3 regions of the Streptosporangium sp. NPDC004631 genome follow, and region 1 is predicted to be linked to each of the others. Evidence: predicted binding sites of a transcription regulator. Region 1 holds the regulator's gene; each other region holds the start of a gene.
What was found. The regulator LexA, encoded in region 1, represses DNA repair genes until DNA is damaged. The targets are predictions, from matches to a motif close to TCGAACANNTGTTCGA.

Region 2: ruvC (crossover junction endodeoxyribonuclease RuvC) is a predicted target of LexA. The motif match lies at 8,090-8,105, and genes of this name have one in related genera.
Region 3: ACWEF2_RS02965 (DUF6504 family protein) is a predicted target of LexA. The motif match lies at 4,413-4,428, and genes of this name have one in related genera.

What each region holds. Positions count from the first base shown of each region.
Region 1 is NZ_JBSGCR010000008.1:144,545-154,275, forward strand. It holds gene ACWEF2_RS11230 (helix-turn-helix domain-containing protein) at 1-888, opposite strand, end outside; gene ACWEF2_RS11235 (hypothetical protein) at 1,038-1,340, opposite strand; gene ACWEF2_RS11240 (ATP-binding protein) at 1,340-1,747, opposite strand; gene ACWEF2_RS11245 (helix-turn-helix domain-containing protein) at 2,217-3,071, shown strand; gene ACWEF2_RS11250 (DUF397 domain-containing protein) at 3,093-3,410, shown strand; gene ACWEF2_RS11255 (vitamin B12-dependent ribonucleotide reductase) at 3,749-6,580, opposite strand; gene nrdR (transcriptional regulator NrdR) at 6,666-7,127, opposite strand; gene ACWEF2_RS11265 (LysM peptidoglycan-binding domain-containing protein) at 7,448-7,720, opposite strand; gene lexA (transcriptional repressor LexA) at 8,051-8,758, shown strand; gene leuS (leucine--tRNA ligase) at 8,850-9,731, opposite strand, start outside.
Region 2 is NZ_JBSGCR010000015.1:139,604-149,334, reverse strand. It holds gene ACWEF2_RS17725 (RelA/SpoT family protein) at 1-1,364, opposite strand, end outside; gene ACWEF2_RS17720 (adenine phosphoribosyltransferase) at 1,604-2,122, opposite strand; gene secF (protein translocase subunit SecF) at 2,188-3,225, opposite strand; gene secD (protein translocase subunit SecD) at 3,225-4,991, opposite strand; gene yajC (preprotein translocase subunit YajC) at 5,075-5,449, opposite strand; gene ruvB (Holliday junction branch migration DNA helicase RuvB) at 5,676-6,734, opposite strand; gene ruvA (Holliday junction branch migration protein RuvA) at 6,850-7,470, opposite strand; gene ruvC (crossover junction endodeoxyribonuclease RuvC) at 7,467-8,057, opposite strand; gene ACWEF2_RS17685 (GNAT family N-acetyltransferase) at 8,161-9,318, opposite strand; gene ACWEF2_RS17680 (YebC/PmpR family DNA-binding transcriptional regulator) at 9,575-9,731, opposite strand, start outside.
Region 3 is NZ_JBSGCR010000002.1:290,616-300,346, forward strand. It holds gene ACWEF2_RS02940 (SHOCT domain-containing protein) at 1-173, shown strand, start outside; gene ACWEF2_RS02945 (ABC transporter ATP-binding protein) at 317-1,237, shown strand; gene ACWEF2_RS02950 (ABC transporter permease subunit) at 1,206-2,006, shown strand; gene ACWEF2_RS02955 (PucR family transcriptional regulator) at 2,006-3,112, shown strand; gene ACWEF2_RS02960 (quinone oxidoreductase family protein) at 3,202-4,161, opposite strand; gene ACWEF2_RS02965 (DUF6504 family protein) at 4,488-4,754, shown strand; gene ACWEF2_RS02970 (DUF4328 domain-containing protein) at 4,769-5,488, opposite strand; gene ACWEF2_RS02975 (response regulator transcription factor) at 5,729-6,379, opposite strand; gene ACWEF2_RS02980 (ABC transporter ATP-binding protein) at 6,517-7,284, shown strand; gene ACWEF2_RS02985 (FtsX-like permease family protein) at 7,281-9,266, shown strand; gene ACWEF2_RS02990 (sulfatase family protein) at 9,507-9,731, shown strand, end outside.

The DNA of each region.
Region 1 (9,731 bases):
GGCGATCAGCCACTCGAAGACGGGGACGGCCGAAGGGAACGGAGGACGGCCGTTGATGACGCCCAGCAGTTGCCAGTAGCGCTCCACCCGGACGTCGGTGAACGTCTCGATCTGCTCGACCAGCCGCTCACGTTCCGCCGCCGAGGTGCCGGGGGCCACGACGCGGTCCAGGACGGCCCGGCCCTCGGCCGAGTCGGGGGCGATCCCCTCCTCCAGTGCCCGTCCGACATGCTCCAGGACGGAGGTGTGGTCCAGGTCGGACTCGGGCCGGTCGGTCTCCCCTCCGGCGACCACCATCTGCCGTACCCGTCGCTGGAAGTCCTCGTCGGCGACGAGTTCGGCCAGTTCCATCCAGGCGTCCACCTGTTCCGGAGCCGGGTCGTCGGGCAGGTCGGCGTTCACCCGCCGCATGTTGTCCGCTATGCCGAGCGCGGGTGCGCCGGGGGCGACCCCGGCGAAGGCCCGGTCGACGAAGTCATCGATGATCTGCTGCCGCTCCTGGGCGGACAGCCTGGCCAGTCTGTGCATCAGCAGTGCCTCCTCGATCGTGCTGCCGCGCTTGGCCACCGTGCTGAGCACGGCGCGGCGCAGCCGCAGGGTACGGATCTCCGCGTCCAGCGCCGAGACATGCGTCTCGGCCACCTGGGCGACGGTGGTGTTCCGGCACAGCACCTCCCGGACGATGTCGAGACCCAATCCGAGCTCACGGAGAGTCCGGACAAGGTCAAGACGAGCCACCGCCTCCGCGTCGTAGAGGCGGTAACCGCCACTCGACCGACCGGCGGGCGGGACCACGCCGATGTCGGACCAGAAGCGGATCGTCCGCACCGGCAGGCCGGTACGGCGAGCAAGCTGCCCGATGGTGAAGAACTCCGTGCCTTCGCTCACGACGACCACTGTGCATGCTCCACCCACTGGAGACTCAAGCCACGCGGACGGCAGCCCTCCGAGACGACCACCCGGTCCGTCCGCCACCATGTCGCCCCCTCGCTCCGGCCCCGCCAGGGCACCCGAAAGGCCGTCCGCACCGGGGGCGCCTATCGCACCAGGCCGTGGAGGAGGGCGGTCCACATGGCGTCCGCCTCGCCGGGCGGCCACCGGTCGGTCTCCTTGATCGACAGCGTTCCCCGTACGCGCTGGGTCCTGCGGATGAACCTCATGCCGCCCACCTCGCACAACTCGAAGAAGGCCGGGCCGCAGTCACAGGTCCAGGTGACCAGCCGGACCCGTTCCTTGCCCCGCGGATCTTTTGGAGCGTTCCACAGCAGCGCCTCGCAGTGCGACCGCGCGGACAGCACGTGCGGATCCCGGCAGCGTGGCGGGTACTCCCACTGGATCATCACCTCACCCCCGGCACCTGGAACCAGACCGCGCGTCCGGCCGGAATCTCCTGCCAACCCCAGGCCGACGAGAGCTCCTGGACCAGCCAGAGCCCGCGCCCGCCGCCTCCGGCGCCGTCCGGCTCCGCGCGGAGCCGGGGCCGTCGGTCGGCCGATCCGGCGTCGATCACCGTGATGTGGAGCATCCCGTCGCAGTCGGCCACCGCGACCGTCACCCGGCCGCCGGGCCGGCCCGAACACGAATGGCGCACCGCGTTGGTGACGAGCTCGGTGACCAGCAGCAGCGCGTCGTCGTGGTGCGCGTGACCGGCGGCGGCCAGCAGGTCACGGACGTAGTGCCGGGCTCTGGGGACGGAGGCGACCTCCCCGGGAAGGACGACCTGCCCCAGCAGCCCCAGCGCCTTCACGCAGCCACCGTCTTCGCGATCCACTCGAAGGCGCCCCGAACCCGATCCTGAAACCGCCGGTCGCGCTGCCGGACCCGGGAAGAGGCCGGAGTACGGTCCCGCTGGGCCGTTCTGCCCCTGCGCGGCTCCGGCGGGAGGAAGATCTCCAGACTCGGCCGCCGACCGGGAGGAAACCTGACCACGGAGTCGAACCCCAGATCGTTCAACTCCCACGCCAACTCAACCAGGTGGGCATCCCACCATCGAAGATCACGCACCTTCATCTGATCGCCTGCCCTTCGTGGATCTCGCAGCCGTGTGGCGCTTCCCTTGGCCGTCAACTTCTACGGATAGTGATCGGCCATACGCATAGAGCATGCATCGACTGCCACAAGTGCGCCACCTGAAAGGCAAAATTGCTTCCCAGAAAGCTTCGGCACTCTACGTCAGGAAACCGCTACTGTTGGCCACGGTTCAAGGGAGGGTGAACATGAGGCAAACGGGAAGTCCCACGGTACGTAGGCGTCGACTGGCCTCTGAGCTTCGTCACCTGCGCGAACGCGCTCAGCTAACCCTGGAGGAGGTCGGAGAGCAGCTCGGCTGGTCCGCCACCAAGCTCTCGCGGATCGAGACGTCGCGGGTAGGTGTCGTTCCCAAGGATGTCGGACGCCTCCTTGATCTCTACAAGGTAGATGGTTCCAGGCAGGAGGAGCTGCTCAGACTCACACGGGACGCCCGCAAGAAGGGCTGGTGGCAGGCGTACAGCGATCTCTCCAGCGAATATGCCGCCTACATCGGTCTCGAAGCCGAGGCCATCTCGATGCGTAGCTTCGCGCCCTTGATCCTTCCCGGTCTCCTCCAGACCGAGGACTACGCTCGTGCCATCATCCGTGCGGGCTTGGTTCTCTCACCCCCCGGTGAGGTTGCAAGCCGTCTCGAAGTCCGCATGGCCAGGCAGGAACTACTCACTCGGAAAGACCCTCTTCGTCTCTGGACGATCATTGACGAAGCCGGCGTCCGCCGTGCCGTTGGCGGGCCTGCTGTGATGCGATCCCAGTTCAAGCGACTTCTTGAAGTAACGGATTCGCCCAACGTAACCCTCCAAATCCTGCCGTTCGCCGCTGGGGCTCACTCGGGCACGAGCGGCGCGTTTGAAATCCTTCAGTTCCCCGAACGGTCAGACCCGGATGTGGTGTTTCTGGAGAACCTGACGGACAGTCTTTATGTGGAGAGCGATGCGGATGTCTACCGTTATACGGTGGCATTTGACCACCTCCGCGCCAAGGCGCTGGACCCAGATGACTCCCGGCGTCTCATCACAGAGGCAGCAGCTCAGCTTGGCTGACGGTTACGAAAGGGGTACGGAATGTCTGAACTAGATCTGTCCCGTGTCGTGTGGCGCAAGAGTTCCTCTAGTGGTGCGGGACAGAACTGTGTCGAGGTCGGCGTCTGGCACAAGAGCTCCCTCAGCGGAAACGGCTCAAACCGCATCGAAGTCACCCTGGCCGATGATGTCCAGGCTGAAGCCGAGGCCGGGGTGGACTCCGAGCGCCTCTTCGTGGTCCGTGACTCCAAGGACCCCAACGGCACGGTACTGGCCTTCTCTCCGTCCGAGTGGGCTGCCTTTCTCAGCGGCGTCAAGGGAAGTAACTTCGACGACCTGACCAAGCACCGCGGAACGTGACAGGTAAGAAGGCGGCCTTCCCTCTTGATGAGTTTTCCCAGCGGGCTGGACTCACCACAGGCCGAGAAATCGGCCCAGGGGGCCGAACCCCATCATCCAAGGCTCTCCACCCGCGAAAAGCACTGATGAGCCTGACCTTCCTCGATCGTGAGTGACGTCACCGAGCAGCGGTCAGGGGTCGTTAGGAGTTCCGTGAAATCTACGCGGTCGTCGCATCACCTACACCATGGTCCCACCCAGGTATCACCCCACAGGGACGCGTAAAAGGGGAGCCGACTCACATCGACCCCCCTTTACCCGCTACCTCACGAACCTCAAAAGATCCATGGGGCCGTCTTTCAGCTGCAGCCGCTGGTGGAGCCGCAGCCCTCGCAGACGTAGCAGCTGCCGGCCGGGCGCATCTTGGTGCCGCAGGTCATGCAGAGCGGGGCGTCGGCGGTACGGCCCCGATGGGACTCCAGGGAACCGGCCTCCTGCGGCGCGGCGGTCACCACGAGTGCAGCCTCCGGACGGGACTGCGGCGCCTCGATGGGGGCCGAGGTGGCCAGCTCGGCGATGACCTCGTCGGCGGGGATCGGGGCCGGGTCCTCGCCGCGCTGCTGGGCGGCGCGCTCGGACGCGGAGAAGATCCCGAGAGCGGCCCGGTCGTCGTAGGGCAGGTGGTCCAGGGCCAGGCGGCGGAAGATGTAGTCCATCACCGAGGCGGCCATCCGGATGTCCGGGTCGTCGGTCATGCCGGCCGGGTCGAAGCGCATGTTGACGAACTTGCCGACGTAGGTGTCCAGCGGCACGCCGTACTGCAGGCCGATGGAGATGGCCACCGAGAAGGCGTCCATGACGCCCGCGAGGGTGGAGCCCTGCTTGGACATCTTCAGGAAGACCTCGCCGAGACCGTCGTCGGGGTAGGACGAGGCGGTCATGTAACCCTTGGCGCCGCCCACGGTGAAGCGGGTGGTGGTGCCGGGCCGCTGGTTCGGCATCCGGCGACGGGTCGGGCGGCTGACCTCCACGACCTGGATCTCCGGCTCAGTGGGCTCGGCCTTCTCCTGGGACTTTCCGCCCGCGGCGGAGAGCGGCTGGCCGACCTTGCAGTTGTCCCGGTAGACGGCCAGGGCCTTGAGCCCGAGCTTCCAGCCCTCCTGGTAAACCTGCTCGATGTCCTCGATCGTCGCGGACTCGGGCAGGTTGACCGTCTTGGAGATGGCGCCGGACAGGAACGGCTGGGCCGCGGCCATCATCCGCACGTGGCCCATCGGGGCGATGGCCCGCTCGCCCATGGCGCAGTCGAACACCTCGTAGTGCTCGGGCTTGAGGCCGGGGGCGTCGACGACGTGGCCGTGGGCCGCGATGTACTCGACGATCGCCTCGACCTGCTCCTCCGGGTAGCCGAGCTGCCGCAGCGCGCGGGGGATCGTCTGGTTGACGATCTGCATTGAGCCGCCGCCGACGAGCTTCTTGAACTTGACCAGGGCGAGGTCGGGCTCGATGCCGGTGGTGTCGCAGTCCATCATCAGGCCGATGGTGCCGGTGGGCGCGAGCAGCGAGGCCTGGGCGTTGCGGTAGCCGTTCTTGTCGCCGAGCCTCAGGCACTCCGCCCACTGGCGGGAGGCCTCGGCGTGCACCGCCCGGTCGACGCTCCCCACCGTGCGCAGATCGTGGCTGGCGGCGGCGTGCTTGTGCATGACCCGCTTGTGCGCGTCGGCGTTGCGGGCGTAGCCGTCGTAGGGGCCCACGACCGCGGCCAGCTCGGCGCTGCGGCGGTAGGAGGTTCCGGTCATCAGCGAGGTGATGGCACCGGCGATGGCCCGCCCGCCCTCGGAGTCGTAGGCGTGGCCGGTGGCCATCAGCAGCGCGCCGAGGTTGGCGTAGCCGATGCCCAGCTGACGGTAGGCCCGGGTGGTCTGGTCGATCTTCTCGGTCGGGAAGTCCGCGAAGGTGATGGAGGCGTCCATCGCGGTGATGATCAACTCAGTGATCTTCACGAAGCTCGCGATGTCGAAGGAGTTGTCGTCCTTCAGGAACTTCAGCAGGTTGATACTGGCCAGGTTGCAGGAGGAGTTGTCCAGGTGGAGGTACTCCGAGCACGGGTTGCTGGCGGTGATGCGGCCCGTCTCCGGGCTGGTGTGCCAGTCGTTGATGGTGTCGTCGTACTGGACTCCGGGGTCGGCGCACTCCCAGGCCGCCTTGGCCATCTTCCGGAACAGGCCCCTGGCGTCGACCGTCTCGATGACCTCGCCGGTGAGGCGGGCGCGCAGGCCGAACTCGGCGCCGTCCTGCACCGCGCGCATGAACTCGTCGGAGACGCGCACGGAGTTGTTGGCGTTCTGGTACTGGACGGAGACGATGTCCTTGCCGCCCAGGTCCATGTCGAACCCGGCGTCGCGCAGCGCGCGGATCTTGTCCTCCTCGCGCGCCTTGGTCTCGATGAACTCCTCGATGTCGGGGTGGTCCACGTCCAGGACGACCATCTTGGCCGCGCGGCGGGTGGCGCCGCCGGACTTGATGGTGCCCGCCGAGGCGTCCGCGCCGCGCATGAAGGAGACCGGGCCGCTGGCCGTACCGCCGCTGGAGAGCAGCTCCTTCGACGAGCGGATCCGGGAGAGGTTCACGCCGGAGCCCGAACCCCCCTTGAAGATCACACCCTCTTCCTTGTACCAGTCGAGGATGGACTCCATCTGGTCGTCGACCGCGAGGATGAAGCAGGCGCTGACCTGCTGCGGTGAGGCGGTGCCGACGTTGAACCAGACCGGCGAGTTGAAGCTGAAGACCTGGTTGACCAGAGCGTGCTTGAGCTCGTGGTCGAAGATCTCGGCGTCCTCCTCGGTGGCGAAGTATCCCTCCTCGACCGCGGTCCTGGTGTAGACGCCCACCACGCGGTCGACGAGCTGCTTGAGGCTCCACTCGCGCTGCGGGGTGCCGACCGCGCCGCGGAAGTACTTGGTGGTCACGATGTTGGCGGCGTTGACCGACCAGAACCCGGGGAACTCCACGCCCCGCTGCTCGAAGTTGATCGAACCGTCCCGCCAGTTGGTCATGACGACGTCGCGGCGCTCCCAGGACAACTCGTCGTAGGGATGCACTCCGGGCGTGGTGAAGATGCGCTTCATCTTCAACCCCTTACGCGGCCGCTTGCCCCCACGCGCGGCTGCGCCACTGACCGTCTCCGTCATGACTTCCCCCTTCCGGGGCTCCGTGTGGAGCCCTTGAGTCGGACCACATCAACGCGCCGCTCTCCCCCGGCGCCCGGGGCCTGGCTCAGTCGTGTCCGGCGGACCGCTCCGCGCGCAACTGCTCGATCTCGACCTCGAAGTCGGCCAGGGTCTCGAACCCGCGGTAGACGGAGGCGAATCGCAGATAGGCCACCTCGTCCAGCTCGCGGAGCGGGCCCAGGATCGCCAGCCCGACCTCGTGCGCCGCGATCTCCGCGGCCCCGGTCGCCCGGATGCTCTCCTCGACCCGCTGACCCAGCTGGGCCAGCGAGTCCTCGTCGACCGGCCGCCCCTGGCACGCCCGCCGGACTCCGGCGATCACCTTGTCCCTGAAGAACGGCTCGGTCACCCCGCTGCGTTTGCTCACCATGAGCAACACCGTCTCCTGCGTGGTGAACCTGCGTCCGCACTCCGGGCAGGTGCGTCTGCGGCGGATTGCCCCGCCGTCCTCGGTGGACCGGCTGTCGATGACCCGCGTGTCAGGGTGACGACAGAACGGACAGTGCACGCGCGTCGCCTCCTCGACCTGCCTAGCGGCTCACCTTTCTCGTGTTACTCCAGGTGCTCCACAGCCTCCACGCGAAGACGCTCGCGCGCGCCCCTCGAATGGTCGAGATGCGGTAATAGAAACACAATCTATGGTGGAGTAGAGCGATGAAGCCACTAGATGTTGTGGTCCAACCGTAGAAGTGTCGGCCCATGAACGCAAGTTAGGCAGGCCCCGCGAGCCGAAGTCCCTGATCAGCGCATCGCACCGGGGACGGCCGGGCGTGTCGCCCCTCCGGCCACTCCCGCACCCCCCTCCCCGCCGGCGGACCCGCCGGCCTCTCAGCGGGCCGAACCGCCGGGCAGATGGAGCCGCGCCCCCGGCTGGATCACCGAGTCGGACAGGTCGTTGACATCCATTATCAGGCGGACCATCGAGGCGGGATCACCCTCCGTGGTGACCGCCTCGGCGATCTTCCACAGCGAGTCGCCCTTGCGCACCACGACCCACGGCAGCCCCTCGCGGCTCCTGCGCTCACCCGCCGAGGCCGCGTCGATGCGGGCGCCGACCCAGAGGGCCCCCAGGGTCAGGACGGTGAGCGCGGACACCACCACGACCCTCCCCCTCCGGGTGAGCCGGAGGGGCGGGGCCTGGCCGCGCCCGCCCCTCGCCGGCCCGGGCCTTCGGACAGGCGGCCGCCGGGACCCCCACCTTGTTTCGATCGCCTGCACGGTGCGCCCCCCATCCCCTCGACATGGCCGAACACACGTCGAAGAAAGGTCGATGAATCGAACACGATGTCGATTGAACTCCCGTACGATGTTGTACACCACGACGCCGCTGATTTCGAGGACGACTCGAACAATTGTTTGAATATGATCTTCGGCGAGGATACGGTTGCTCTGTGCGACGCAGTCAGTACAGACCGGGAGCGAGGAGATCGCATGAGCGAGCACAATGAGAACGCTTCGGCCGTCAGCGACCTGGCGGTGCGCAGGCGCGACTCCCTTGGCCTCACCCCCAGGCAGCGCAAGATCCTTGAGGTGATCCGCGACTCCGTGCAGCGACGCGGCTACCCGCCGTCCATGCGGGAGATCGGCGAGGCGGTGCAGCTCACCAGCACCTCCAGCGTGTCGCACCAGTTGACGGCGTTGCAGCGCAAGGGTTACCTGCGCCGTGACCCGCACCGCCCCCGCGCCCTCGAAGTGCGCCTGCCCGGCGAGCCGGTGCTCTGGGTGGACCCCACCGGTGACGACGAGACGCCGGTCAACCGCCCGACCGCGGCCTACGTGCCGCTCGTCGGCCGGATCGCCGCCGGCGGCCCGATCCTCGCCGAGGAGAGCGTCGAAGACGTCTTCGCCCTGCCCAAGCAGCTCGTCGGCGAGGGCACGCTCTTCCTGCTCCAGGTGACCGGTGACTCGATGATCGAGGCCGCGATCGCCGACGGTGACTGGGTGGTCGTCCGTCAGCAGCCGGTGGCCGACAACGGCGACGTGGTCGCCGCGATGATCGACGGTGAGGCCACGGTCAAGACCTTCAAGCGCAAGGACGGCCACGTCTGGCTGGTTCCGCACAACCCGAACTACGACCCGATCCCCGGCGACGAGGCCACCGTGCTGGGCAAGGTCGTGGCGGTGCTGCGCAAGCTCTGACCCGGTCCGGATGGGAGCGGTCCCCGATCGGGGACCGCTCCCATCCGGATATCAACGGCAGGGCACCTCCGCCCCGGGGACGGAGGGAACGTCAAGGGACGATGTTGACCAGCTTGGGCGCGCGGACGATGACCTTGCGGGGAGGGCCGGACAGGAAGGCCCCGACCTTCTCCGAGGCCAGCGCCAGGGCCTCCAGATCGGCCTCGGAGATCTCCGGGGAGACCTCCAGCCGGTCACGGACCTTGCCGGCGACCTGCACGACACACGTGACGGAGTCCTGGACCAGCAGGGCGGCCTCGGCCGTCGGCCACCCGGCGGTGGCGACCGAGGCCGAACGCCCCAGACGCTCCCAGCCCTCCTCCGCGGTGTACGGCGCGACCAGCGACAGCATGATCGCCAATGTCTCCGCGGCCTCCCGGACCGCCGGGTCGGCGGCGCCGGGCCCGGAGTCGATGGCTCGGCGGGCCGCGCTCGTCAGCTCCATCATGCGGGCCACCGCGACGTTGAAGCGGTGGGAGTCGACCAGTTTCGTGACCTCGTCGATGGTCCGGTGGACGAACTTGCGCAGTTCCAGGTCACCGGCGGCGAAGTCCACGCCGGGGGCACAGGCGGCACCGGCCTCGGCCATGACGCGGAACGCGCGGGCCAGGAACTTCTGCGACGCGGCCGGGGAGACGTCGGCCCAGTCGATGTCGTCCTCCGGCGGACCCGCGAACACCACGGTCAGCCGGACCGCGTCCACGCCGTAGGCGTCGATCTGCTGACCCAGGTCGACGCCGTTGCCCAGGGACTTGGACATCGCCTTGCCCTGGTTGATGACCTGCCCCTGGTTCAGCAGGCGGCTGAAGGGCTCGGTGAAGTCCACCATGCCCATGTCGTGCAGGACCTTGGTGAAGAACCGCGAGTACAGCAGGTGCAGCACCGCGTGCTCCACCCCGCCGACGTACTGGTCGATCGGGCCCCACCCGCGGAC
Region 2 (9,731 bases), on a different contig from region 1:
GGCGACTTGGAGGTGAAGATCTCCACGGTGTCGCCGTTGCCCAGCCGCGACTCCAGCGGCACCAGGCGGCCGTTGACCCGGGCGCCGATGCAGCGGTGGCCGACCTCGGTGTGCACCGCGTAGGCGAAGTCGACCGACGTCGCCCCCTCGGGAAGGGCGATCACCTGGCCTCTGGGGGTGAAGACGTAGACCTCGGAGACCGACAGGTCGAACCTGAGCGACTCCAGGAACTCCCCCGGGTCCGCGGTCTCCTTCTGCCAGTCGAGGAGCTGGCGGAGCCAGGCCATGTCGCTGGCCGGCTTCAGCTTGGCCCCCGGCGGACCGGAGGTGGTCATGTCCTCCTTGTACTTCCAGTGCGCGGCCACGCCGTACTCGGCCCTGTGGTGCATGCCGTGGGTGCGGATCTGGAGCTCCACCGGCTTGCCCTCGGGGCCGATGACCGTGGTGTGCAGCGACTGGTACATGTTGAACTTGGGCATCGCGATGTAGTCCTTGAACCGGCCCGGCACCGGGTTCCATCGCGCGTGGATCGTCCCGAGGGCGGCGTAGCAGTCGCGGACCGTGTCGACCAGCACCCGGATGCCGACCAGGTCGTAGATGTCGTCGAAGGCGACGTCCCTGGCGATCATCTTCTGGTAGACCGAGTAGTAGTGCTTGGGACGGCCCTTGACCAGCGCGCGGATCTTGGCCTCACGCAGGTCGCCGGAGACCTTCTCGATGACCTCCTGCAGGAACAGGTCCCTGCGCGGGGCCCGCTCCGACACCATCCGGGCGATCTCGTCGTACCGCTTGGGGTAGAGCATGGCGAACGCGAGGTCCTCCAGCTCCCACTTGATGGTGTTCATGCCCAGCCGGTGGGCGAGCGGCGCGAAGATCTCCAGCGTCTCACGGGACTTCTGCTGCCGCTTGTGCTCGGGCAGGTAGCGCATGGTGCGCATGTTGTGCAGCCGGTCGGCGAGCTTGATCACCAGCACCCGGATGTCGCGGGACATCGCCACGACCATCTTCCGCACGGTCTCGGCCTGCGCGGCGTCACCGAACTTGACCTTGTCGAGCTTGGTGACGCCGTCGACCAGCAGCGCGATGCTGTCACCGAAGTCCGAGCGCAGCTCGTCCAGCCCGTAGGCGGTGTCCTCGACGGTGTCGTGCAGCAGCGCGGCGCAGAGCGTCTCGTCGTCGGTGCCCAGCTCGGCGAGGATGGTCGCCACCGCCAGCGGGTGGGTGATGTACGGGTCCCCGCTCTTGCGCTTCTGATCGCGATGATGGTAGGCGGCCACATCGTAGGCACGCTCGATGAGCCGCAGGTCCGCCTTCGGATGGGTCGCGCGGACCGTCCGGAACAGCGGCTCAAGCACCGGGTTCATGGCGCCACCCCATTGCCCCCCAAGGCGTGCGAGCCTGCGCCTTACCGCGGGCCTCTCTTCGGTGGCTCCGGACACGGCAGAACCGGCATCGCCTGCCGGGACGGCCGTCGCGGGACCGCCACCGTCGGCGGTCACGTCGGGAACGACCACATCACGGGGCACTCAGACTCCTCACATTCGAGTCCAGATCCCCCCAGTGTATCCAGACCGACTCGGATGCCCTCCCCGGCGGGGTGCCATCAGACGATCACGAGGGAATGCACCTCGACGCCGTCCAGCCGCTCCCGGCCGTTGAGGAAGGCCAGTTCCATGAGGACGGCGATGGCGACGACGTCGGCACCCGCCCTGCGGACCAGCTCCACCGCCGCGCACGCCGTGCCGCCGGTGGCGAGCACATCGTCGACGATCAGGACGCGTTCCCCTGGGACGAAGGCGTCTCGATGGACCTCGATGGTGGCGGAGCCGTACTCCAGATCGTAGGACTCCTCAAGGGTCTCCGAGGGCAGTTTGCCTTTCTTGCGCACCGGGACGAAGCCGGCGCCGGCCTTGTACGCCACGGGGGCCGCCAGGATGAACCCCCGGGCCTCGATCCCGACGATCTTGTCCACCCGGTGGAGACCGGCGAGCTCGTCCACCACGGCGGCCATCGCCGGCGGATCGGCGAGCAGGGGGGTGATGTCCTTGAACAGCACCCCCGGCCGGGGGTAGTCGGACACGTCGCGGATCCGGGTCAGGATCAGCCTGCTCAGGTCACTCATCGTCACTTCCTCAAGGAAAAGCCTCCGCCCCCCGAACCAGGGGACGGAGGCTCGATCTCCGCGGCCTACTTCTTCTTGCGCTTCTCGCCGTCGGACGTGGAGCCGTTGGCGGCTCCCGCCGTCACCGGCTGCCGGACGCTCTTGGCCGTGCCCTTGGCCCCCTGGGAGGCGAGCCTGCGGGCGAGCGCCTGGTAGCGCGACTCGCGCTCCTTCAACGTGACCAGCAGCGGCGTCGCCACGCACAGCGAGGAGTACGTGCCGACGATCATGCCGACGAAGAGCGCCAGCGACAGGTCCTTGAGCGTACCGGCCCCAAAAAGCGTGGTGCCGATGAACAGGATCGCGGCCACCGGCAGGATCGCCACCAGGGTGGTGTTCAGCGACCGGATCAGCGTGTGGTTCAGCGCGTTGTTCGCGGCCTGGGTGTAGGTCACCTTGGAGGTCGTGCCGAGCTTGGCGGTGACCTCCTTGATCATGTCGAACACCACGACCGCGTCGTACAGCGAGTAGCCGAGAATCGTCAGGAAGCCCAGCAGGGTCGCCGGGGTGACCTCGAAGCCGGACCACGCGTAGACGCCGGCGGTGATCACCAGGTCGTGGAGCAGCGCCACGACGGCGGCCAGCGCCATCTTCCACTCGAAGGCGAGCGTGAGGTACAGGATGATCGCCAGCATGAAGACGATCAGGCCGGTGATCGCCTTGTCGGCCACCTGACCACCCCACGAGGCGCCGATGACCTGGAGGTTGACCTGGTTCTGCGCGAGGCCGAACTTCCGGGCCACCGTCTTCTGAACACTTGTCACCTCCTCGGCCGGGAGGCTCTCGGTGGTGACCCACCAGCCGTTGTTCGTGGTCTGCACGATGACCTGGTGGGCGCCCGCGTCGCCGAAGGTGCTCCGCACCTCCTGGATGGAGGTGGTCGGCGCCTTGAAGGAGAACACCGATCCGCCCTTGAACTCCACCCCCAGGTTCAGGCCCTGGAAGACCAGACCGGCGATGGAGATCGCCAGCAGCACGGCGGAGAGGCCGTACCAGAGCTTCTTGCGTCCGACGAAGTCGACGTCGATCTCGCCGCGGTACAACCGGCGCGCGATGCCGGACATCAGGCCTCCTGCGGAACGGTCTTGGAGCCGACGGCGGTCGTGCTGCTCATCCGCTCGGCGTCGAGGCCGGAGAGCTTGTGCCCCTTGGCGAAGAACTTCCGCTTGGCCAGCAGCGCCACGAGCGGCTTGGTGAACATGAACACCACGACGATGTCGATGATCGTGGTCAGGCCCATCGCGAACGCGAACCCGGCCACGCCGCCGACCGCCAGGAAGTACAGGACGATCGCGGCGATGAACATGACCGCGTCCGCGATCAGGATCGTCCGGCGGGCACGGACCCAGGCGACCTCGACGGCCGTCCGCAGCGAGCGGCGGCCCTCCTTCATCTCGTCGCGGATGCGTTCGAAGTAGACGATGAACGAGTCCGCCGTGATACCGATCGAGACGATCAGGCCGATGATGTGCGGCAGCGACAGGCGGAAGCCCGCGAACGCGCCGAGGATCACCACCGCCTGGAAGGTCAGGGTCGACGCCACCACGAGACTCAGCACCGAGACGATGCCCAGCCCCCGGTAGTAGAGCATCGAGTAGATCAGGACCAGGCCCAGGCCGATCGCGCCGGCGATGAGGCCACCGCGGAGCTGGTCGGCGCCCAGGGCGGAGGAGACCTCGTTGATCGAGCCCTTCTCGAACTTCAGCGGCAGGGCGCCGAACTTGAGCTGGCTGGCCAGCTCGTTGGCCGACGCGTCGGTGAAGTTGCCGGAGATCTGCGCCCGGCCGCCGGTGATGGGCTCCTGGATGACCGGCGCGGAGATCACCACGCCGTCCAGGACCATGGCGACCTGGTTGCGCGGCGGCTGCGAGTTGAAGGCGGTGGTGGTGACCCTCGACCACTGGTCGGGGCCCTGCCCCTTGAAGGAGAGCTGGACGAGCCACTCGCCGGTGGTCTGGTCCACACCGGCGTTCGCGGTGGCGATCGAGCTGCCGATCACGGCCGCCTTGTCGAGAACGTACTTGGCGCTGCCGTCCTCGCTACAGCCGACGAACTGCTTGTTGGGGTCGTCCTGAGCGCCCTGCCCCTTGTCCTTGGAGCAGTCGAGGGCCTCGAACTGCTTGAGCACCGCCGGATCGATACCGGTCGGGTCCACCCCCGCCAAGGGGTCGTCGGACTCCCCGGGCTGCGGCGGCTGCGCGGACGGAGTCGCGCTCTTGCCGGGCTTGTCGGACTTGCCAGGCTTGGTGGAGGGGGTGGGCGCCGGGCTGGGGTTGATGAGCGCCGCGGACAGGGCACGACCGGCGGGTGAGCCGTTCGGGGTGGGTGCCGCGGTCGTGGTCGCGGCCGGCCGAGACGAACCGGTGTCCTCCTTGCCCTCGGCCTTGGGCGAGGAGGACGGGGCCGGCGTTTTTGCCCCCTTCCCGCCGGGGGCTGTAGGAGTCGGCGTCGGCGCCTGGGTGGGCATTTGCCCCGGGGGCTGAGGTGATCCCGCCGCGACCGCCATCACCTGACGGAATCGCAGTTCCGCGGTGGTGCCGACCAGCTTGACGACTTCCTCTTGGCCCACTCCGGGGACGGAGATGATGATGTTGTCGCCGGACTTGGCGACCTCGGCGTCGGAGATGCCGCTGCCGTTCACCCGATTCCGGATGATGCCAACGGCCAGGTCGATACTCTCCTCGGTGGGAGGGGTACCGTTCGGGGTGACGGGTTGCAGCGTCACTGTCGTGCCGCCGGCGAGGTCAAGGCCATATTGGGGGGTGTACGCCTTGTTCAGGAGCATCACCCCGCCCATGGCGAGAATAATCGCCAGAAGCAGGAGGAGCATGCGTCCCGGTCTGCTCTGGCCACTGGTCGATCGGGCCACTGGTCGTCAGTTCTTTCGGCTGTAGGGATTGTTGGCGTGCCTACTCATGACTTCTTGGTCGTCGAGTCCTGGTCGTCACCATGCGGCTCCACGGTCCCGGCCACGTTGTCGTCCACGGTTCCGACGTTCTTGACATCATCGTCCTCCACGTCGTCGACCGGTGTCAGCACGCGGCCGATCGCGGCCTTGACCCAGCGGGTCTCAACACCGGGGGCGATCTCAAGGATCACATCGTCGGCGTCGATCGCCACCACAGTCGCGAAAAGCCCGGTGGTCGTCATGATGCTGGTCCCCGGGGCCAGGGAGTTCTGCATCCGGGCCTGCTCCTGCTGCCGCTTGCGCTGCGGCCGGATCAGCAGGAAGTAGAACACCACGACCATCAGAGCGATCATGATAAGGCTCGAATAGTTGCCGCCCATAGGGCCGCTCCTTCACTTAAGAATGACCGGCCTGGCGCCGGACGTCGTATACGGCCACGCCGCTCAGCACGTCAGCCTACACAGCCAGCCAAGCCACGGAGTTTAGGCGAGCTGTTAGGAGCGCGGCAACGAAGTCACGATCTGGCGCGCGGGGAAGTTCCCATTTCGATACCGTTGTCACCAATTCGTGATCAACGTGACGCGGCCTTCCTCCCAGGATTCAACGTCAGGGAGGGGCCGAATCATCCCCGAAATCACCGATCATCGAGGCGCCGAACGCCTCCGGGGGCGGGGTCAGGCCCAGGTGAAGCCAGGCGGCGGCGGTCGCGACGCGCCCGCGGGGCGTGCGGGCCAGCAGTCCCTGCCGCACCAGGAACGGCTCGGCGACCACCTCGACGGTCTCAGGCTCCTCACCCACCGCGACCGCCAGGGTGGACAGGCCCACCGGGCCGCCGCCGAACTTACGCAGCAGCGCCCCGAGCACGGCCCGGTCCAGCCGATCCAGCCCTTCGGCGTCGACCTCGTAGAGGTTCAGCGCCGCCGAGGCGACATCCCCGGTGATCACTCCGTCGGCCCGCACCTCCGCGAAGTCGCGCACCCGGCGCAGCAGCCGGTTGGCGATGCGGGGCGTGCCCCGGGAGCGCCCGGCGATCTCGTGGGCCGCGTCACCGGGAAGCCGCAGGCCGAGCAGCCGCGCGGAACGGTGCAGAACCTGCTCCAGCTCGGCGGGGTCGTAGAAGTCCATGTGCGCCACGAACCCGAACCGGTCGCGCAGCGGCGCGGGCAGCAGGCCGGCCCGGGTGGTGGCCCCGACCAGGGTGAACGGCGCGACCTCCAGCGGGATCGCGGTCGCCCCCGGCCCCTTGCCAACCACGATGTCGACGCGGAAGTCCTCCATCGCGAGATAGAGCATCTCCTCCGCCGGGCGCGCCATCCGGTGGATCTCGTCGATGAAGAGGACCTCGCCCTCCGAGAGGGTCGACAGGATCGCCGCGAGGTCGCCTGCCCGCTCCAGCGCGGGGCCCGAGGTGATCCGGAGCGGCACGGAGAGCTCGGTGGCGATGATCATGGAGAGGGTCGTCTTACCCAGTCCCGGTCCACCGCTCATCAGCACGTGGTCCGGCGGCCGGTTGCGCCGCAGCGCGCTGTGCAGGACCAGGGACAGTTGCTCGCGCACCCGCGCCTGGCCGATGAACTCCTCCAGCCGTTTGGGCCGGAGCGCCGCCTCGACGAGCCGCTCGTCGCCCTCGGCCTCCGGCGACACCAGATCCCGCTCGGAAGTCACGCCGATCCACCCTCACTCGCTGGGACGCCCGCCCGGGCCGCCGTCCTGCCGATCCTTCGCCACCCGGACCCGTGGCGCCCCGGGACGACCGGCGCCCGCGTCGCGGCGTCCGGGGTCACCGGACGCTCAGCATGCGGAGCGCGGCCTTGAGCAGCGCCGCCACCTGCGGGACCCGGCCCTGCGCGATCTCGGCGTCGGCCTGGGGGGCGACGGCGGCGACGGCCTCGTCGGCGTCCCTGGCCGGGTAACCCAGCCCCACCAGGCCGGAATGCACCTGGTCACGCCAGGGGGGCGTGACCCCGCCCCCGTCGAGCGCGGCGTTGACGGCCTCCTCGGGCGTGCCGAGCCTGTCCTTGAGATCGACGATGATCCGCTGGGCGCCCTTGGGCCCGACCCCCGGCACCCTGGTCAGCGCCTTGACGTCCGCGCTCGCCACGGCCATCCGGAGGGCGTTGGGCGTGTGCACGGCCAGCATCGCCAGGGCGACCTTGGGGCCGACCCCGTTGGCCGTCTGCAGCATCTCGAAGACCGCGCGCTCGTCGTCGGCGGCGAAGCCGAACAGCGTCAGCGAGTCTTCACGGACCACCAGGGAGGTGGCCAGCCTGACCTCCTCCCCCAGCCGCAACGTGGCCAGCGTGCCCGGCGTGCAGTGGACCAGCATGCCCACCCCGCCGACCTCGATCACCGCCCCGTCCGGCGCGATCGTGGCCACCCGTCCGCGCACCGAGGCGATCACTGCGTGGTTCCTCTCGGATGCCCCGCGGCCCGGCCGCGTCCGCGGAAGTAGGCGGCGGCGGTGGTGCCGGGGTCTGAGCGGACCCTGGCCACCGCCTCCGCCAGCCGATTCTGCGCGCCGCCCCGCCACACGTGGCAGATGGCGAGGGCGAGGGCGTCGGCGGCGTCGGCGGGCTTGGGCATCGCGTCCAGCCGCAGCAGCCGGGTCACCATGGCCCCGACCTGCTGCTTGCCGGCCGTACCGCTGCCGGTGATCGCGGCCTTGACCTCGGAGGGCGTGTGCAGCGCCACCGGCAGCCCCCGGCGGGACGCGCACAGAATCGCCACCGCGGAAGCCTGCGCGGTGCCCATCACGGTCCTGAGGTTGTGCTGGGCGAAGACGCGCTCCACCGCGACCGCGTCGGGCTCGATCTCGTCGAGCCACCTCTCGATCCCCGCCTCGATCGCCACCAGACGGGCACCGATCTCCTCGTCGGCCGGGGTCCGCACGACTCCGACCTTGACCAGGGTGAGCGGCGCTCCCGGCCGTCCCTCGACCGCACCGAGGCCGCACCGGGTCAGCCCCGGATCGACCCCCATCACCCGCAGCTCGGGCAACCGCACCGACACGCCTCCACTCGCCGAACATCTGTTCGGTGCCCGACTCTACCGTGTGTGAGCACGCGACGCACGGTTACCCGGCACCGCCCCGTCAGAAGTAGTCGAGCATGTGGGGCCTGGCCTGGAAGGCCTCGTCGAGGGCCGCGTCACCGTCCGCCGGCCCGGTGAGAAGTCCCGAGCGGCGGAGGGTGGGTGTGGGAACCCCCGCGTACAGGGCGGCGAGGGCGTTGGCCGTGAGAACGGGAACGGTCCCGGGCCGGGAGCCGGCGGGCTGGACCGTACCGGATCCGCCGGAGACCGTCAGATGCCAGCTTCCGGAGTTGGCCTCCCGCCGGGGGTCGTCCACCTGGATCACGGTGTCGAGGACGGCACCCGGCGGGAAGCCTCGCCCCGCGACGGCGGAGGCGAGGTCGACGACGCGGAACATCCAGCGGGTCTGCTCGATCCTGTCCTCGGCGCGGTCGCCGATCAGCCAGAGAACCGGGTCGTCGGGGGCGACGACCGCGCGGACCGACTTGGCGATCGAGGCGGAGGAGCCCACCAGCGACCACAGGGCCCGGACGGTGGCCTCCGAGCCCGCGACGAGGTTGGAGACCTCGATGTCGTTGCCGTTCCAGCGGTAGACGACGAAGCCGTCGTCGGCGAGGTAGAGGAAGGCGTCCTTGTCCGCCAGCCGCGACTCCCAGACACCGGCGTCCCAGCGGACGGGGCCGGAGGCGCGGGTGGCCGCGTGGACGCGGCCGAGCAGCGCGATCACCTCGGCGGCGTCGCCGGGGCCCATCCGGCGGAGCCCGACCCGCTCGGTGAGCCTGATGCCGCGCAGCGCCTCGGCCGGCAGCGTGGCCCGGTACATGGCGCCGGCGTGTTCCCAGCCCAGCGACCGGTAGAGGGAGGTGGTGGCCGGATAGAGGGCCGAGACCGGATGTCCCAGGTCCGCGCAGCGGTCGAGGGTGGCCTGCATCAGGGTCCGGGCGACGCCACGTCCCCGGTCCTCCGGGGCGACGGTCACCGAGGCGACGCCGCCCATGGAGATCGGCCTGCCGTGCCACCACTGGGTGAAGTCGGCGATCCGGCTCGTCGCGACGAGCCGGGGGCCGTCGACAAGGCCGAGGTATCTCCCGCCGCCGAGCATCGGGACGACCAGCCTGCGCCAGACCTCCTGCTCGGCTTCGGACAGGAGTCCGAAGGCACGCGTGCGGTTGTCCATCACGGCGTCGAGATCGTCGAGGGTCAAATCACGTAGCTGCACAGTCGTCCAACCTAGGCCATCCGCCTGGGGCGGGAGCCGCGGGGGAACGGTCCACGTCGAGGGCGCGCCGAAGGGGCGGTCCCGCCTTCGGCCCTCCTGCGGGACGGCCCCGGCGGATCGCCCGGAAAACCCCGTGCGGCGAGGCGTCCACCTCCGGCGGCGAATCCCGGAGCCTGCAGGACCCGCCGATCGAGGCGCCGGGGACCGCGGGAGCGCGGGGAGGGGGCTGCCGGGGACGGGCGCCGGGCGGGTGCGCTCAGGCGTCGAGCTTCTCCATGACCTCGTCGGAGACGTCGAAGTTGGCCCAGACGTTCTGAACGTCGTCGCTGTCCTCAAGGGCGTCGATCAGCCTGAAGACCTTGCGCGCGCCGTCCTCGTCGAGCGGGACGTTCATCGTCGGCAGGAACCCGGAC
Region 3 (9,731 bases), on a different contig from region 1:
TTCTCGTCCTGGCCGTGATCGTCGGCGCCTTCCTGCTGCTCCGCGCCTCCAGGGCGGACAGGCGCCCCGCCGCCGACGAGCCGCGCGAGATCCTCAGGCGCCGCTACGCGGCGGGGGAGATCGACGAGGACGAGTATCTGCGCCGTATGTCCGGTCTCTCCCAGGACTGGTAGGGAGCCGGTCTCTCCGGTCTCTCCGGTCCCGCTCCCCGCCGGGGTCGGCGCCGGATGGTTCCGGAATCGGGCAACGAACGGGCGGCCAACTGTCGGGGTCCGGTCATGGTCCGGGCGGGGCGCGAACAGGCACGATCGAGGGCATGACAGCGGTGGTGCAGACCGAGGGGCTTACCAAGTTCTACGGTAAGCGCCGGGGACTGGAGGATCTCAACCTCCTGATTCACCCCGGAGAGGTGTTCGGGTACCTCGGCCCGAACGGTTCGGGTAAGACAACCACGATCAGACTGCTGCTCGACGTGATCCGGCCGACCAGAGGCCGGATCACGGTGCTCGGCCTGGATCCCCGTGACGCGGGGGTGCGCGCCCGGATCGGCTACCTGCCGGGGGAGCTCGTCCTGGAGGGCAGGGAGAAGGCGGCCGACTATCTCGCCTTTCTGGGCGAGGTCCGGGGCGGTGTGCCGAAACACCGGATCGAGGGGCTGGCCGAGAGGCTGGAGGCCGATCTCTCCGTGCCCATGGGCAAACTCTCCAAGGGCAACAAGCAGAAGGTGGGGCTCATCCAGGCGTTCATGCACGAGCCGGAGTTCCTGATCCTGGACGAGCCGACCGGCGGCCTGGATCCGCTGGTGCAGCAGGAGTTCCTGGCCATGGTCCGCGAGGTCCGCGCCTCGGGACGGACCGTGCTCATGTCCTCCCACGTGCTCGCCGAGGTCGAGAACGTCTCCGACCGGGTCGGCATCGTGCGTGCCGGCCGGCTGGTCGCGGTGGAGGACGTCTCCGCGCTGCGGGAGAAGGCGGTGCGCCGGGTGGAGTTCCACTTCGACGCGCCCGTTCCCCGCGAGGCGTTCGAGAACCTGCCCGGTGTGCGGGACCTGCGGGCGGAGGGGGCGAACGTGCGGTGCACCCTCGACGGCCGGCCGGACGCGCTGATCAAGGCCGCGGCGCGGTTCACCGTGGTGCACATGACCAGCGCGGAGCCCGACCTCGAAGAGATCTTCCTGACCTACTACAGCGATGAGGAGGCGCGCCATGCCCGCGCTCGTGTCCAAGAGCCTGCGTGACCAGCGGCGGGCACTGATCGGCTGGACGGTCGGCATCTGCGCCTTCCTCCTGCTCTATCTGTCGATCTACCCGTCCATAGCGAGTAACCCCGACCTGTACGGCCAGGCGATGGCGGCCAAGTATCCGGGGGCGCTGAAGGACCTGATGGGCGGGCTGGGGGACCTCACGAGCGGTGCCGGATACCTCCAGGTCATGGCGTACCAGCTGTTCGGCCCGCTGCTGTTCATCATGTCCGCGGTCACCCTCGGCAACCGGGCGATCGCCCAGCCGGAGGAGGCGGGGACGCTGGAGCTCACCATCACGCTGCCGATCGACCGCAGGCGGCTGGTGCTGGAGCGGCTCGCCGCGCCGGCCCTTGGCCTGCTGGCCATCGGGCTGGTCACCTTCGCGCTGGTCGCGGGGATGGCCTCGGCGGTCGACATGGGCGTGCCTCTGGGCAACATCGTCGCCGCGCACGTCGGGCTCTGCCTCCTGGTGCTGTTCTTCGGCACGCTGACGGTGGCCGTGGGCGCGGCCACCGGGCGCAAGGGGCCGGCCCTGGCGGTCAGCGGGGTGTGGGCGGTGGGCGGTTACGCGGTGGAGACCCTGGGCCGCGACGTGGCCGCGATCTCCTGGCTGCGCCCGCTCTCGCCGTTCCACTACTACCTGGACGGCAAACCCCTCTACCAGGGGTTCCCCTTCGGGGACTACGGTGTCCTGGCGGGTGCGACGGTCGTGCTGGTGCTGGTCGCGATGGTCACCTTCGATCGCCGTGACGTAGGAGTCTGATGGACGAGCTGCTCGGCGGCCGGCTCCGGACGCTCCGGCAGGTGGCCGCCACCGGCAGGCTGCCCGTCCGGGCCGAGCTGGACGACTGCCGGGCCGTCGGCGCGCGGGCCGCCGAGCAGGGAGTTCCGGTGCGGGTGCTGGTCGAGTCCGCCTTGGAGACGGCCGGATCCACCGGCCCGATCTCGCTCCCGGCCCTGAAACGCCTGGTCTCCGCGCTGATGGAGGGTCACGAGAACGCTCAGCGACTGGCCCTGCGCCATGAGGAGGCCGCCCGCCGGGAGTTCGTGGACGACCTGCTCCAGGGCCGGGCCGACAGGCTCGCCGAACGGGCCGAGCACTTCGGCCTCCGCCTCGCGGAGACCTACCTGGTCGCGGTCGCCCGGCCGGCCGGTACCACGGGCGCCGTGCCCGCCCCCGGCGCCCCCGGCGTCGGCGCCCCAGCCTCCGGCGTCGCCGTCGTCGTGGGCGACCCGGACGCCGACCTGTCCGCCCGGCGGATCGAGGAGGCGATGGTCGGCCGGTTCGGCTCGCACAACGTGCTGGTCACGGTCCGTGGCGGGGTGCTCGTGTGTGTGGTCCCCGGCGCCCTCACCGTCGCCGTCGGGGAGTTCACCCACCATGTGCGGCAGATGTTCCTCCCCGGCTGGCGGGTCGGCCTGGGGCGGCCTCACCGGGGGCCCGGCGGGGTGGTCACCTCCTACCGGGAGGCGGTCAACGCGATCGAGCTCGGTGACCGGCTGGAGTTGCGGGCGCCGGTGCTCAAAGCCGCGGACCTGCTGGTCTTTCCGGTGCTCCTGCGGGACCGCGCGGCCATCGAGGATCTGGTGACGACCGTGCTCAGCCCCCTGCTGGACGCGCGCGGCGGCCCGGAGCCGCTGCTCGGCACGTTGGAGGCCGTCTTCGCCTCCCAGGGCAACCAGGCCGCCGCCGCCCGAAGGCTCGGTCTCAGCACCCGGGCGGTGACCTATCGGCTGGAGCGCATCCGCCGTCTCACCGGGTTCTCACCCGACGACCCCACCCAGCGGTTCACGCTGGAGACGGCGGTGCTGGGGGCACGGCTGCTGGGCTGGCCGTCCTCCCTCGCCGATGACCCCCGCCTCCGATAGCCCTCGCATCCGACGATCCCCGCCTCGGACGATGTCCTGCCCCCGATGACACCGAGGCCGGTGGCCGTGCTCGGGGAGCCCCGGAGGGGTCAGGTCAGGAGGAGGAGCTTGCCGGTGGTACGGCGGGCCTCCAGATCCCGGTGGGCCTGGGCCGCCTCGGCCAGGGGGTAGCGGCGGGAGATGTGGACCCTGAGCTCTCCCGAGGCCACCCAGCCGAAGATGTCGGAGGCCCGCCAGGCCAGCTCGTCGCGGGTGGCGAGGTAGGGGGCGAGGGAGGGGCGGGTCAGGAAGAGGGAGCCGCCCTTGGCGAGGGTCTGCGGGTCGACGGGGGGCACCGGGCCTCCGGCCTGGCCGTACAGGACCATCATGCCGCGTGGGCGCAGTGAGGCGAGGCTCCCGTCGAAGGTGGGGGCGCCCACGCCGTCGTAGACGACGTGGGCGCCGGAGCCGGTCAGGTCGCGGACCGCGTCGGCGAAGCCGTCGTAGCGGAGAACGTCGTCGGCACCCGCCGCGAGGGCCAGCTCCTCCTTCTCCTCGGTGGAGACCGTGCCGATCACCCGGGCGCCGCGCAGTTTGGCGATCTGGACGAGCAGCAGGCCCACGCCTCCGGCGGCGGCGTGCACCAGCACGTTGTCGCCTGGTTTCACCCGGTAGGTGGAGTGGGTCAGATAGTGGGCGGTCAGCCCCTGGAGGGTGACGGCCGCCGCGACTTCCGCCGTCATCCCCTCGGGTACGGAGAGCACGTGGGTGGCCGGCACCACGGCCTTGGCGGCGTAGCTGCCCATGACGTTGGCCCAGGCCACGGTGTCGCCCACCGAGACGCCCCGGACGTCCTCGCCGACCGCGGCGACGGTGCCCGCGCCCTCGTTTCCGGGGACGAAGGGCAGGGAGAGCGGGTAGCGGCCCATCCGGTGGTAGACGTCGATGAAGTTCACGCCGGCGGCGGCGACGTCGATCAGCACCTCCCCGGGGTTCGGCTCCGGCTCAGGGTGGTCGGTGCAGGTCAGGACCTCGGGGCCGCCGGTGGCGGAGACGACTATGGCGCGCATCGTGCTGAACTCCTTGGCTCGATTGGTGCTTCGATCGTCCCCGGCCGCGTACCGATCAGTCGAATGCCCCGGCGGCGGGCGGCCGGTGCCGTGCGGGGTGACGTCCGGCGCCGGTGACCGCGTGGCGGTCCCGGTACACGCGGCTGCGCGGACGCCGGAACAGCGGGATGCCCCCGCCGCGCTCGAACACCCCGGTACTCGCGGACGCCGGGCCACCGGTGTGACGGGAGGGGACTTGCGCCCGGCGCCGTGGGAACGTATGTTCGACGGACTGTGCCCGTCTTCCCCCGGGTTCCCATCTCGACACCGTGGGGAGAAGAGGCGTCTTGAGCAGACTTCACGGAGACCCGATCGAGGTCTGGACCCGTGGCGGCAGGCCGGTCCAGTTCGTCTGGCGTGACCGGCTCCACGCCGTGCGCCGGGTGCTCGACGAGTGGGTCGTCTCGCGAGAGTGGTGGAAGATCTCCGAGGGCGACCCCGGCGAACGCCGGTTCTGGAAGGTCGAGGCCGACCCCGGCGACCGGCTGGGCACCTATGAGCTCCGTTTCGACACCGCGGGCGAGGGCTGGCTGCTGATGAGGTCGTGGGACTGACGGTCCGGGGGGTGTCACCGCCCGGCCGGATGGACCTGCCGCGCAGCCGCCCGCCTCGTGAAGATCTTCGAGATGGCCCGCGGTGTGATCCTGTCCGACCCGGCCCCGCGGCGGCGGGCGCCGGCGGTCTGGATCCTGGTGATCTGCCGGACGGTCGCCCCGCACAGCAGGGCGGAGACCGTGACGGCGGTCAGCTCGACCGGGCCGAGGCCGGTGAGGCTCGCGTCCCCGGGGGTGGCGTGGAGCGGCAGCCGTACCAGGATCAGGGCGAGCGTGGTCAGCCAGCTCAGCCACCAGGCGGCGAGCAGCGCGACCCAGCGGCCGTGGCGGTCGGCCGGCGGGCGTGAGGCCCACCAGAGGCGATACAGCAGCACCGGCGGGACGACCAGGTTGACCCCCGGCACGAGCCAGGCCGCCAGCGTCGGCAGCGCCGACGCCCCGGGGTGGGCCGCGTTCTGCCGAGCCTGGATCAGCCAGGTCAGATAGGCCGCCGCGGTCGCGATCAGCGTCACGGTAATGATCATCATGAGGACGGCGAAGACGGTCACCGCGCCGACGACGGCCTGCGCGCCGGGGGCGTGGGGGTCACCGCCGAGCGCCGAGATCTCCCGGGCCAGCCGCCGGCCCCGGGCCTGTTCGAACATCACCAGGGCGGCTGTCGCGAGCACCTGGACGCTCAGCGCCACGTGGACGGCCGTGGCTGACCTTCTCGGTAGAGACGAGACGAAGCGCATGTGAATCTCCCCCCGGCATGCGCTGGAGAACCTGCCCTTCTTCTATCCCGTTGACCCCTTTGCTAATCAGTTTCACCGAATGGCTGACCAGGTCGTTCGGACGACCGGCCGACCACGTCGACCCGCTGATCACACCGGTCCCCGTAGTCCCGGTGATCCCCGTGGTCCTCCTACCGCCTTCCGGCTCGCCCGCCTCCGGTCAGGCCGTCCGCGCCGGACGGATCACACCGGCCGGGCCGGTCAGCCGACCACACCCGACTCCCAGGCCCAGGCCGCGATCTCCACCCGGTTCCTCGCGCCGAGTTTCACCTGGATGCTCCCCAGATGGGTCTTGACCGTGGAGAGCGAGACGAACAGTTCGGCGGCGACCTCCTGGTTGGTCCGCCCCCTGGCCACCAGGCGGACGACGTCCAGCTCGCGCTCGGTGAGCGGTTCGCTGGGCGGCCGGGCGGTACCGATCCTGGGGTGGGCCAGGTGTTCGAGCAGCCGTACCGTCACCGACGGCGACACCAGCGCGTCACCGGCCGCGGCCGCCCGGATCGCCTCGATCAGCAGCGTCGGCCCGCTGTCCTTGAGCAGGAATCCGGTGGCTCCCGCGCGCAGCGCGCCGTACACGTATTCGTCCAGGTCGAAGGTGGTGACGATGACCACCCTCATCGGATTGGGCACTCCGGGCCCGGAGAGGAGCCGGGTGGCCTCCAGCCCGTCCAGCCTGGGCATCCGGATGTCGAGCAGGCACACGTCCGGACGGAGCCTGCGCGCGTGCTCGACCGCCTCGGCGCCGTTCGCGGCGGTCGCCACGACCTCCATGTCCGCCTGGGCGTCCAGAATCATCTGGAAACCGGTCCGTACCAGCTCCTGGTCATCAGCGATGAGCACCCGAATCGTCACGCGGTCGATTCTGCCAGCCCGGTCCAGGATGTCGGGCTTTTGACCTTTCGCCTTTCCGCCTTTTGGCCGATGCCGCCGCCGCCGGATCGGACGGTCGGCCGATCCGCCGTGACGTCCCCGCGCGAGAGGGTCTCGCCATGGATGTCGTTCTCGAAGGAATCAGCCTGGTCAAGCGGTTCGGCCCGACCGTGGCTCTGGACGGGGTCGGGCTGGCCCTCCGGCCCGGCGAGGCTTTGGCGATCATGGGGCCTTCCGGCTCCGGCAAATCGACGTTGCTGCACTGTCTCGCCGGGATCATGAAACCGGACGCGGGCGAGGTTCACCTGCTCGGCCGGCGCATCGACGCCATGCGGGAGGGCGAGCGCAGCGCTCTGCGCCGTACCCGGTTCGGGTTCGTGTTCCAGTTCGGCCAGCTCCTGCCCGAGCTTCCGGCGGAGGAGAACGTCGCGCTGCCGCTCATGCTCGGGAACGTCTCCCGGGCCGACGCCGTACGGCAGGCCCGCGAGTGGTTCGGCCCGCTCGGACTCGGCGGAATGGAGAGCCGCCGTCCCGGTGAGCTCTCCGGCGGCCAGGCGCAGCGGGTGGCGATCGCCCGCGCCCTGGTCACCCGGCCCGCTGTGATCTTCGCTGACGAGCCGACCGGCGCCCTCGACCAGACCACCGGTCACGACACCATGCGCCTGCTGGTGGACGCCACCAAACGCAACGGGGCCTCCCTGGTGGTCGTCACCCACGATCCCCAGGTGGCCCGCTGGTGCGACCGCGTGGTCGAGGTCCGCGACGGCCGGATCGTCCCCGGCCCCTCCGGCCCTCGGCCGTCCGCTGGCCTGGGAGCGTGGGATCCGGAGCCCACGCCGGGCGCGCGGGGTACGGAGACTCAGGCCCTTCCCGGAGCGGTGGGATGAGCGGGCTGACGGGCCTGGCCTGGCGGCTGCTGCGCGGCGGTGGCCGCCGCGGTCTCCTCGGCGCCGGGCTGACCGTGGCGGCCGTGGCGGTGTCCACCGGTCTGCTGCTGTTCGCCGTGACGGCCAACCTCGCCTTCCAGGGCCGGGCCGACCGGGGGGCGTGGCGCAACCCGGTCGCGGCCAAGGCCGGCGCGGTGGCGGTCGAGGCCGTACACAGGGACTATGTGGACGACCGGCCGATCACCGTCGTGGACGTGGCGGCGCTGCGGCCGGGAACATCCCCGCCGCCCGGTCTGGATCGTTTTCCCGCGCCGGGCGAGGTCTGGTTCTCCCCGGAGCTGGCACGGCTTGTGAAGGAGCTGCCGCCCGACCGGCTGGCCGCCCGGTTCTCCGGTAAGGCGGCGGGGACGATCGACGAGGCGTCCCTGGTCCATCCGGACGAGCTGGTCGTGGTCCGCGGGCAGCGGCCGGACTCCCTGGTGCCGGACTCCCTGGTGCCGGACTCCCCGGTGCCGGCCGCCGCGGAGGCGAGCCATGAGGGGTCCGCTGTCGCACCCACCGGGATCTCCGATTTCACCGGGCGGCCGACGGCCGACGCCGAGGCCTACAAGGTGCTCGCCCTGATCGGGAGCATGCTCATGATCGTGCCCCTGCTGGTGTTCGGCGGTGCCGCGGCCAGGCTGACCGTGGCCCGCAGGGACCAGCGCCTGGCGGCGCTCCGCCTGGTGGGCGCGACCCCCGGTCAGGTGGTGGGGATGACCGCCGTGGAGGCGGTGATCACCTCGTTCGGCGGGGCCGTGATCGGGGCGCTGCTGTACACCCTGGCCATTCCGCCGCTCACCCGAATCGAGATCGCCGGGAGCGCCTGGTTCCTCTCCGACCTGTGGCCCGGAGTGCTCGCCGTACTCGCCGTGCTGGTGGGGGTGCCGCTGCTTGTCGGCCTGTCGGCGATCGTGGGCCTGCGCAGGGTCGTGGTCAGCCCGCTCGGCGTCGCCCGGCGGGAGACGCCTCCGGCGCTGCGCTTCGTCCGGGTCGTCGCGCTGCTGGCGATCCTCGCCGTGGTTCCCACGCTCGGGGTGGGGAGCGCGGCCGGGGTGATCGCGGTCGTCCTGGGCCTCGCCTTCCTCGCCATCAACCTGGCGGGTCCGTGGGTGGTCGGCATGCTCGGCCGGATCGTCGCGAGGACGGCCCGGAGGCCGGCCGGGCTGCTGGCCGGACGCCGCCTGGTGGACGATCCCAAGGCCGCCTGGCGTACCGTGAGCGGCGTCGCCATGACCGGGTTCGTGGCCGGGTTCATCGGCCTGCTCAGCCCGGCCGCCGAACTGTCCGCCCCGGCGGACGCCGCGGCCCTGCGCCTGTCCGTCCCCTCGTCCAGGGTGACCGAGGTCGCAGCCGAGGCGCGTGAGCGCCTGTCCGCCGCGGGCGTGCCGGCCACGGTCGAGATCCGGGACGAGGGCCGGAGCAGGGTGCTCGTCACCTCCCTCCGCGGGCGGGACGCCGGGTCGACGGATCGGGCGCGCACCGCGCTCGACGGCCTGGTGCCGGGGCGCAGCGCCACCACGGCCGTCGACGAAGACCGTGCCGATCTCCAGGCGATGGAGGACATCGGCACGGGTACGGTCATCGTGCTCGCCGTCTCGTTCCTGGTGGCGATCTTCGGCGCCGGGATCACCGCGGCCTCCTCGATTCTGGATCGCAGGCAGACCTACGCCCTGCTCAGGCTGGCGGGCACCCCGCTGGAGGTGCTGGATGGGGCCCGCCGCGCCGAGACCCTCATTCCGCTGACCGTCATGGGCGGCGGCGCCATCGCCATCGGCGTGTTCTGTGCCGTCCCGTTCGCCTTCTCGGCGATGAACGTCTCCGGGGCGATCACCCTGCTCGTCTGCGTCGCACTCGGCTTCGCCGGGGTGCTGGGGGCGGGGGCGACGAGCAGGCCGCTGCTCCGCTCGGTCACGGCCAATCCGGTACCCCGCCCGGACTGAGGGCTCCCGCGCGGTCCACCCCCGGCCGCCCGGCGGCGTCCCCGGCACCTCGACGAGCGGGGCCGGGTGCGGCCGGGGGCACGGCGGGGCGTCGTCCCGGCCCCCGGAAGGCGTCACGCCGGCGTCTGTGGCAGGCGGTCCCGACCGGGGTCCGAAGCCTGGGATACGGTTGGAACGCGTTCCATATTGGCTGGTCGGAGGGGAGGTGTCGAGATTCGGCCTTCTGGGAAACGTGAGCTTGTGCTTAATGCTGTCCGCAAGGTCCTGTGCCTGGTTCTGCTGTGTACCCTCGGCGCTCCGGGACTCGTTCCCGCGGTGGCGGGGGCGGCTGAACGGCCCAACATCGTGTTCATCCTCGTCGACGATCTGGAAGCAGGCGATCTACGGAAATTTCCTAATATCTGGAACGAACTCGCCGGGGGAGGCACCGGTTTCGAACGGTTCTTCGTGACCAACTCCTGGTGC